Regions from separate parts of the Gilliamella sp. LMG 34361 genome, predicted to be linked through region 2. Evidence: riboswitches for the same ligand, from Rfam matches in the RefSeq annotation. Region 2 holds a riboswitch; each other region holds the start of a gene.
The links. A riboswitch is a leader RNA that binds a small molecule or an ion and turns the genes downstream of it on or off. The one in region 2 is predicted to bind thiamine pyrophosphate.

Region 1: another riboswitch for thiamine pyrophosphate. It lies ahead of thiB (thiamine ABC transporter substrate binding subunit); the one in region 2 lies ahead of AC5LXI_RS10505 (thiaminase II/PqqC family protein).
Region 3: another riboswitch for thiamine pyrophosphate. It lies ahead of thiM (hydroxyethylthiazole kinase); the one in region 2 lies ahead of AC5LXI_RS10505 (thiaminase II/PqqC family protein).

Annotation. Positions count from the first base shown of each region.
Region 1 is NZ_OZ474903.1:1,372,224-1,375,428, forward strand. Features, by position in the region: gene argS (arginine--tRNA ligase) at 1-1,554, opposite strand, end outside; TPP riboswitch at 1,705-1,809, shown strand; gene thiB (thiamine ABC transporter substrate binding subunit) at 1,850-2,848, shown strand; gene thiP (thiamine/thiamine pyrophosphate ABC transporter permease) at 2,820-3,205, shown strand, end outside.
Region 2 is NZ_OZ474903.1:2,219,457-2,222,661, reverse strand. Features, by position in the region: gene AC5LXI_RS10515 (hypothetical protein) at 389-616, shown strand; gene AC5LXI_RS10510 (DUF1161 domain-containing protein) at 758-1,237, shown strand; TPP riboswitch at 1,300-1,388, shown strand; partial or broken gene AC5LXI_RS10505 (thiaminase II/PqqC family protein) at 1,535-1,873, shown strand; gene asnA (aspartate--ammonia ligase) at 2,132-3,124, opposite strand.
Region 3 is NZ_OZ474903.1:1,130,456-1,133,660, reverse strand. Features, by position in the region: gene trkA (Trk system potassium transporter TrkA) at 1-1,213, shown strand, start outside; TPP riboswitch at 1,266-1,361, shown strand; gene thiM (hydroxyethylthiazole kinase) at 1,414-2,202, shown strand; gene thiE (thiamine phosphate synthase) at 2,212-2,868, shown strand; gene thiD (bifunctional hydroxymethylpyrimidine kinase/phosphomethylpyrimidine kinase) at 2,865-3,205, shown strand, end outside.

The sequences.
Region 1 (3,205 bases), 850 kb from region 2:
TATATGTGGCGTCCCTTCAGCGGCAACGTTTGAAATCGTTTCATCAAATTGAATTAATCGTATCGCTAATGCTCGTTCTTTATCCGTTTCGAGATAGATATTACCACTTAAGCTATCTTCACTAATATTTGACTTTCTAAATACAGAAAGCACGCGAGTATAGGCATATTGCAAATAAGGCGCCGTATTGCCCTCAAATGACAACATATTATCCCAATCAAAAACATAATCGGTAGTACGATTTTTGGATAAATCGGCATATTTCACAGCGCCAATTGCCACTGCATCAACCACTTGCGCCAATTCTTGAGCTGAAAGATCAGGATTCTTACTTTTAATTAACGCCTCTGCACGCTCTGTTGCTTCATCCAGCAGATCATTTAATTTTACCGTATCGCCTGAACGTGTCTTAAATGGTTTACCATCTTTACCTAACATCATACCAAACATATGGTGCTCAAGCTTTAATGATTCTGGCACATATTTCGCTTTATGGACAATCGCCCAAACTTGTTCTAAATGTTGGTGTTGGCGTGAATCGGTATAATATAAAATACGCTCAGCATGTAAGGTCTCGTAACGATATTTGACACAGGCAATATCAGTTGTTGCATAGAGATAGCCGCCATCACGTTTTTGGATGATAACGCCCATAGGTTCGCCTTCTTTATTTTTATACTCATCCAAAAACACCACAATTGCACCGTCACTCTCAACAGCTAACTTTTTCTGTTTTAGATCGGCAACAATTCCTGGTAGCATGCTGTTATAAATGCTTTCACCCATAGTATCTTCAAGCGATAATGTCACATTAAGGCGTTTATAGGTGGCAATATTTTGTGTCATGGTTATATCAACTAATTTTCGCCACATATCGCGGCAATACTCATCACCACCTTGAAGTTTAACCACATAATTACGGGCTTTTTCGGCAAAGACTTCATCTTCATCGTAATGTTTTTTAGCGGCACGATAGAACGATTCTAAATCTGACAGTTCCATATCGTTGGCATGTTCATTTTGCATTTTTTCAAGATAAGCAATTAACATTCCAAATTGAGTACCCCAATCGCCAACATGGTTAGCTCGAACAACATTATGACCAAGGAAGCTTAATACTCGTACACTCGCATCTCCAATGATGGTAGAGCGTAAATGGCCAACGTGCATCTCTTTTGCAACGTTCGGCGCAGAATAATCAACCACAATAGTTTGTGGTTTGGCGGGTAAAGTGATATTCAATTTATCGTTACTTAACGCCACTTCGTTCTGTTCGGCAATCCAACTATCTTTTAAAAAGATATTGATAAAACCGGGGCCAGCAATTTCCACTTTATCGGCAATGTCATCAATATCCAGATGTTGCAAAACCTTTTCAGCTAATGCTCGTGGCGGCATAGCCAATTTTTTAGCGGTAGACATGATGCCATTAGCTTGGTAGTCACCAAATTGAACCTTAGCTGATTGCTTGATTAAAGCGTCACAGTTTTTATCGGCACCGGCCATAATCATTGCTTGTGAAACACGTTGCGTTAATAATTGTTGAATATTCACACTATACCTAATCGATAAGAAATAAATGGGGCATATCATACCGACAAACGCAACAATTGTCACTGATCGGCTGATATCTACATCGCACAATTATCTCGCTATCAACAGATCGACTGTTTACAATTCTACTCGCCCACTCTAAACTACCTATTGTTCTCAACGGGGTGCCCTAAAGGGCTGAGAGTGTCAGACTGACATAACTCGTCGAACCTGAACTGGATAATGCCAGCGGAGGGATTTGAGTTAATATATCTGCTCAAACCTTTTGTCTTTTACTTATAACTTTGGAGGCAAAATGTTTCGTAAAAACCTTTTACTATCTATTATTATTTCTTTTTCACTATTTAGCCAATTAGTTAGCGCCGAACTACCCACCTTAACGGTATATAGCTATAACTCATTTATGTCACAATGGGGGCCTGGAGAAGCTATTAAAAAAGGGTTTGAAGCGCAGTGTAACTGCCAGCTTGAAGTTGTCACATTAGGTGATGGCGTATCAGTTTTAAACCGTATTCGTCTTGAAGGTGACAAAACTAATGCTGATGTTATTTTAGGACTAGATAACAACTTATTAGAACAAGCAAAACAAGCAAATATCCTTATTCCACATCAAATCGCTAAACCAGACAACCTCAATACCAACTGGTGGGACGATAGTTTTATGCCTTATGATTTTGGTTATTTTGCCTTTATCTACAACAAAGACAAAGTCAAAAATCCTCCGCACTCATTACATGAACTGGTAGATAATCAAGCCGATTGGAAAATCATCTATCAAGATCCAAGAACCAGCACACCAGGACTTGGTTTACTATTTTGGATGAAAAAAGTGTATGGTGACAAAGCAGCAGATGCTTGGCAACAAATTGCTAAAAACACTGTGACTGTCACTAAAGGTTGGAGCGAAGCTTATGGTATGTTCTTAAAGGGTGAGGCCGATTTTGTGCTTAGCTACAGCACTTCACCTGTGGCGCATATTATTAATGAAAACAATCACCATTACGAAGCAGCTATTTTTGATGAAGGTCACTATCGCCAAGTTGAAGTGGCTGGCATCATCAAATACAGCCAAGAAATTGACCTAGCTCACCAATTCTTACGTTACTTACTCACACCAGAAGTGCAACGTCAATTTGCTGAAAAAAACGTAATGTATCCAATTATCAAAACTGATTTACCTAATGCTTTTGCGCAAATCAATTCAGTAAACAAATCGTTAGAATTTAAGCCAGAAGAGATCGAAAAACATCAAAAAGCATGGATTCGTGAATGGCAAACGGCAATCAGCAAATAGGCCAGTATCGCCAATGTTAAAATTCAAATCGTTTTTACCAGGAATCAGTGCTGCCAGCTTAATACTCATTGTATTAAGCTCGGCACTTATCGCTATTTGGCGATTTGCCTTACAATCAGGAAATGTTACGATCTATCTTGATAGCTACGTTCTGCATATTGTTTGGATCACCTTTTATCAAGCTATATTATCGACAATACTCTCACTTTTATCAGCCATTTTAATGGCTAAAGCGCTATCCTTAATTGATTTTAAAGGTAAACGATTATTAATAAAAATGATGCCGATGACCTTTATTTTGCCTGCCTTGGTGGTAGTGACAGGATTATTATCAGTATATGGCCAACAAGGTTTACT
Region 2 (3,205 bases):
TTTATGCAGCATATTGCAAATGTTATGCTGCTTTTTTTATCTTTTATTATTTAATCAAATATTATCAAATGGACTTGATTACTTTAGCTAATATAAGAGTAAAATTTTGGTGGTTAAAATTTAACCATGATATTAAAACATTAATAATCATATCGTTATTTAGTTATCAACAGGTTTGTTAAATACTTATCAAATAATAAAGTGAATAATTTAAACTTCAGTAATTATATTAATCGCTAACTTATCGGTTTTTTGTCTGGTTCAACCATTGTTATCTAATAGCGATTAGATTATAGTTAAAGTCGGTCTACTTTTTGGTCTGGATTTATCTTTGAAATTACAAATGATGGCATTAATTAGATAAGCTCAATAAAATAAGGAAATCAAAATGGCTGACATTAATCTTTCTGATGAATTGATAAAAGATTTTATCTATTCTATGTACCGTAAAGAGGTATTATTAAATTTAAAAGGTGTGGTTTTGACAGAAGAAGATCGCAAACATCTCCACGAAAAAAGAGATTTTGTTAATCGATTATCTGAAGCAGAATTGTCCGATATTCGGTCATGGGTTTTAGATAAATTAAAATCAATTGAACAACAAGATCGTAATTAAGGTAAAATTCAACTAATTGTTATTAAGCGAACTTTTTTAAATCTATTGATAACATATATTTATGCGTTGCTTAAAACGATATAGACAGTTTAATTAATCATTCTATAATGCATTAATCTTAAATGACATTAAGGAAAGAGTATGAAAAAGTTAGCGTTAGTTTTATTGTTGGGCCTTCCTGTGGTTGCATCTGCATCAAATTGTGATGAAATCAGGGCAAATATCGCCGAAAAAATCAAAAATAACGGTGTTAATGAAGACAGTTTCCAATTAAAACTAGTTCCATCAGACCAAAATGAACAGAACCTAGAAGGTAAAATTGTTGGATCATGTGATCGCGGTCAACAAAACATTGTCTATATTCGGGCCCGACATAGTTCCAATGAAGTAACTAAAGAGGAACCAAAAACACCGGCCGAGTCATCAATCGCGCCAAACTCTACAACGCCAAAAGATAGTAATGAACCCAATTTAAGTAACGTTCCGGCTTCGAGTCAAGCTCCTGCTTCAGATTCAGCCCCAGCTCCAGTCTCAACTCAAACTGAGAGTGAAAAAGTTCAAACTTCTGCACCATCATCTACAGAAAATCAGGAGTCAAAAATTGAACAAAAAACTGAATAGTTAATAATTAAAAAGAAGGATTAAATAATAAGTTCCTTCTTATCTATTTCATCTATTAAATAATTGTTAAACTGGTGTGCCCTAGGCTGAGATTAAACCCGTTGAACCTGATTCAGTTAACACCGACGAAGGAAGTTTACAACACATTTTTTCTGCAAGTCTGTTACTCCTTGATATTAATTTGTTTAGAAGGGAGTCCATATACTATCGTTTAACGCACTTATTAAATCTTGTAAGAGTGATTGCTATATTCAGCATGATTTTATTTAACAATTAGGAGAGTGAACATTAGATTTAGCTTGCTTCCAACACTATCTAAAACAAGATTATCTTTTTTTAATTAACTTTTCTTGAGCTTGGGGGCTTTCTGTATATCAAAGTCATGATCTGATTCAAATACGACAATCATTAAAGAGTTTAAAGACCATTGTCGAAATTGAACTTGATTTACATATTGAATATTGCAAAAAATGGCAAATTACTGAACATGAATTGAGTACATTAAAAGAAGCCAAAGCTAATAGGGAATATATAAGATACGTGATTGATGATGGATTAAAAGGTGATTTATTAGATTTACATATTGTCTTAGTGCCTTGTTTAATTGGTTATGGTATGAGCGCCAATTGGTTTTAGCATTGGTTTGATGCCGAAAATACCTCTTATCACACTTGGATCAATATGTATGCTAGTAAAAAATTTCAACAAGCAATGCAAACTGAAATTGCATGGATTAATGAACGCTTATTAAGTATAGATACCAGCCGATTTGAACAATTAGCTCAAATATTTAAATAAGCAACTCAACTTGTGGCTGGTTTTTGGCAAATGGGATTAGATAAAAGTTACTAAAAGCATACTTTACCGGTTGAAGTAAAGTATGCTGTATATGAATTACAAAAGTTGTTGATAATTTTGTTTAGTTGTATCATCCCAAACACTAGCTTGGACTTGGCCAATATGCTGTTGTTGTAAAAGCAGCATTATCAATCGAGATTGCCCAATTCCCCCTCCAATTGTCTGCAAAAAATCACCATTGGCTAACGCTTTGTGCCAAGCATATTGTAAGCGATCTTCATTATTGGTTAATTTTAATTGGCGTTTTAACGTTTCTGGATCGACACGAATACCCATTGATGAGATTTCAAAACCACTATTTAACACTGGATTCCATACTAAAATATCACCATTTAAACCTTTCGAACCCATTTCATTATCGCTGCTCCAATCATCATAATCCGGAGCACGCACATCATGTTTTTCATTATTTGATAATTCACCACCAATACCAATTAAAAATACGGCGCCTAATTCCTTCGTAATTGCATTTTCCCGCTCTTTTGGTGATAAATGTGGATAACGTTTTAACAACTGCTCACTATCCATAAAAGTGATTGTTTCAGGTAAAAAACAAGAAAGATGATATTTTTCTGAAACTGCTTTTTCGGTTATTTTGATCGCGCTATAAATCTTCTCAACAGTTTGCTTTAAATAAGCTAAATTGCGATCTTCAGGACTGATTACTTTTTCCCAATCCCATTGATCGACATAAACAGAGTGAATAGGAGAGAGTTTATCTTCATCAGGGCGTAGTGCCTTCATATTGGTATAAATACCTTCACCAATCGGAAAATTATGTTGGCTCAAGATTTTGCGTTTCCATTTTGCTAATGAATGCACCACTTCAAATTTTGCATTAGCAATACTCTTAATATTAACTTGAACGGCCTTTTCAGTGCCAGATAAATTATCTTGAACGCCATCGCCAATTTGACTTAAAAGTGGTGCTTGAACCTCAATCAGTGATAGGTTATTGGCTAATTTATCAGCAAAAAATTGTTTAACAAAATTGATCCTTTGTTGTTGTTCTTTAAATGATATCGTCATTTTACATCTCAAAAAGTGAATTGGTTAGTGACGATAAATTAAACTAGAAAATAGAAATATGCAAGTTTAGCTAACAGAACT
Region 3 (3,205 bases), 1.1 Mb from region 2:
TGGTAAATCGTCTTATCCACAAGTGTTAGAGAGCGCTGGTGCTGAATCAGCCGATATGTTAGTTGCCGTTACCAATTCTGATGAAGTAAATATGATGGCTTGTCAGATCGGTCATGTAATGTTTAACATCCCACAAAAAGTTGCCCGAATCCGTGCACCAGAATATAACGATGAAAAATACCCATTTTTTAACAAAGATTGCATTAACATTGACCATATCATCGCCCCTGAAAATTTAATCACCAATCATATTAGTCAATTAGTACAATATCCAGGCGCACTACAGTTTGCTTCGTTTTATGATAATCGTGTCTGTTTAGTTGCGGTAACCGCTTATTATGGTGGTGCATTAGTTGGGAGTGAACTATCTGAACTAAAAGAGCACTTACCGCACGTTGAAGCGCGTGTTGTTGCAATTTATCGTAAAAATCGATTTATTCGCCCAATTGGCTCAACTTTGATTGAAGCAGGGGATATGGTCTATTTTATTACTCCACCTCTCAACATTAAAGCGGTCACCAGTGAGCTACAACGGTTAGAAAAACCTTATAAGCGCATCATTATTAGCGGGGGTGGCGGCATTGCTGTTGCTTTAGCTAAACGATTAGAAAACGATTATCAAGTTAAATTGATTGAACGTAATGCCGAAAAAGCAGAATTAATTGCCGAGCAGTTAGTTAATACTACCGTATTACATGGTGAATCATCAGACCAAGAGTTATTGTCGCAAGAGCAAGTGGAACTCACCGATCTGTTCGTGGCTGTCACCAGTGATGATGAAGCCAATATTATGTCGTCAATGCTTGCCAAAAGAATGGGCGCGAAAAAAGTCATCGTACTTATTCAACGACAAGCTTATTTAGAGCTAATTAACGATAGCGTAATTGATATTGCTATTTCACCACAACACGCCACTATTTCAGAGTTACTCAGTCATGTAAGGCAAAATGGTGTGGTTAAAGTTGTCTCACTGCGCCAAGGCGAGTCGGAAATTGTCGAAGTGGTAGCCCATGGTGAGGCGGAAAATTCAAAATTAGTTGGTAAAAATATCAACAGTCTAAAATTACCTTCAGGCGCAACTATTGGTGCGGTGGTTCGTGGTGAAGATGTGATTATTGTAAATACCGATTTGATGATTGAAGATGGCGATCATTTAATCATTTTCTTACCTGATAGACGAGCCATTAGCGATATCGAAAGATTATTACAATAACTTGTTTAATTTTTAAACTCGGTACATAATAAAACAGTTTTATACAAATTCGTTCTTGGACTCGGGGTGTTTATTGCAAAAAACTGAGATTTTACCCGTTGAACCTGATTTGGATCATACCAACGTAGGGAAGTCTTAGTCTTAATTACCCATTTTGACACATTCTTCCCTTACTTTAATTAATTAGATAAGGAAAGAATATGTCGGCCATTAAATCATTTCCAAGCCATGATGCCATTGCCTTTATTGAGCAAGTTAAAAATCAACGCCCGTTAATCCATTGTATTACTAATGATGTGGTGCAAAATTTTACGGCTAATGTTCTACTAGCAATTGGCGCTTCGCCAGCGATGGTAGTTGCAGAGCAGGAAGTTGAGGACTTTGTTGTCATTGCTAGTGGTTTGCTGATTAATATTGGTACGATTGACAGCCATAGCGCCAAAAGTATGTTACTAGCTGCTGCAAAAGCTAATCAAACGCAAACCCCTTGGGTACTTGATCCGGTCGCTGTTGGCTCCGCTTTGAGATATCGCACCGACATTGCTAAACAACTATTATCCTTTAAACCAACTGTCATTCGCGCAAATGCTTCCGAAATTTTAGCATTAAGTGGCCTACAATCATCATCTAAAGGGCCGGATGGGCTTGATTCTAGTGATTTTGCATTAAATGCAGCAACACAATTAGCCGAAAAATATCAAACTATTGTCGCTATAACGGGTAAAGTCGATTATGTTACAGATGGCAAGCAAGTTTATAGTATTACCGGTGGCGATATCGCGCTAACAAGTGTAACCGGCACTGGTTGTTCATTATCTGCAATGGTGGCAGCGTTTATCGCCACATCTAAAGATCATCTAGCTGTTACCGCCGCAGCCTGCTTTATGATGAAAAAAGCGGGTGAACTCGCTAACAAGCGACAAGGACTAGGCACTTTTGCCATATCAATTATTGACCAACTTTCACTATTTAAGCAAAATCACCAATAAGGATATTTGATGAAAAAGCAACTGGATTTGACCCTTTACTTAGTGCTTGATCCGCTACTTTGTGGTGGCATAAACGGTATGGTTAATACTACAAAAATTGCCGTCGAAAATGGTGTTACCGCGGTGCAATTACGCTCAGAACAAGACTATTCAGGTAAAAATTGGTATCACGCTGCCCTAGCGTTAAAAGAGGTATTAAATAATACCTCAGTGCCACTATTGATTAATGATCATGTAGATATTGCTTTAGCTATTGATGCCGATGGTGTTCATGTTGGACAAAGTGATCTACCGGTCGAAGTGACCCGCCTCTTAATTGGTAATGATAAGTGGTTAGGACTTTCGGTTTCCAATCTAGTACAACTGGAGAGTGTTCCTTGGCAATTGGTCGATTATCTGGGCATTGGCCCAATCTTTCCAACCACCACCAAAAAAGATGCCGCAACAGCAACGGGTATTGACCAATTGACAGCACTGGTTAACACCAAACAGTGCCCAGCAGTAGCTATTGGTGGCATAGGAGTAAATAATTTAACCGAAGTGATTCAAACGGGTATTGAAGGTATTGCGGTAGTTTCCGCAATTTGTGGGCAAGCCGATATTGCTAAGGCTACATCTGAACTAATTAAAAAAATAAGACAAGCAAAAGAGGAAATAGGAGTATGACAACAGTTGCATTAACCATAGCCGGTAGTGATCCTAGTGGTGGCGCCGGTATTCAAGCGGATCTAAAAGCATTTTCGGCACTTGGCGCTTATGGCATGTCAGTAATTACCGCTTTAACCGCGCAAAGTACCCAAGGCGTTAATGGCGTACACGCCGTTCCGCCTGAATTTGTCGAAGCACAATTTAATACCCTTTATCAAGATATTGATATCGATAGCGTGAAAATTGGCATGCTGATGAATAAAGAGATTGTTACTTCAGTAGCCCACTTATTAAACAATAATCCTATTACCAATATTGTGCTTGATACGGTAATGATTGCCAAAGGCGGACATCC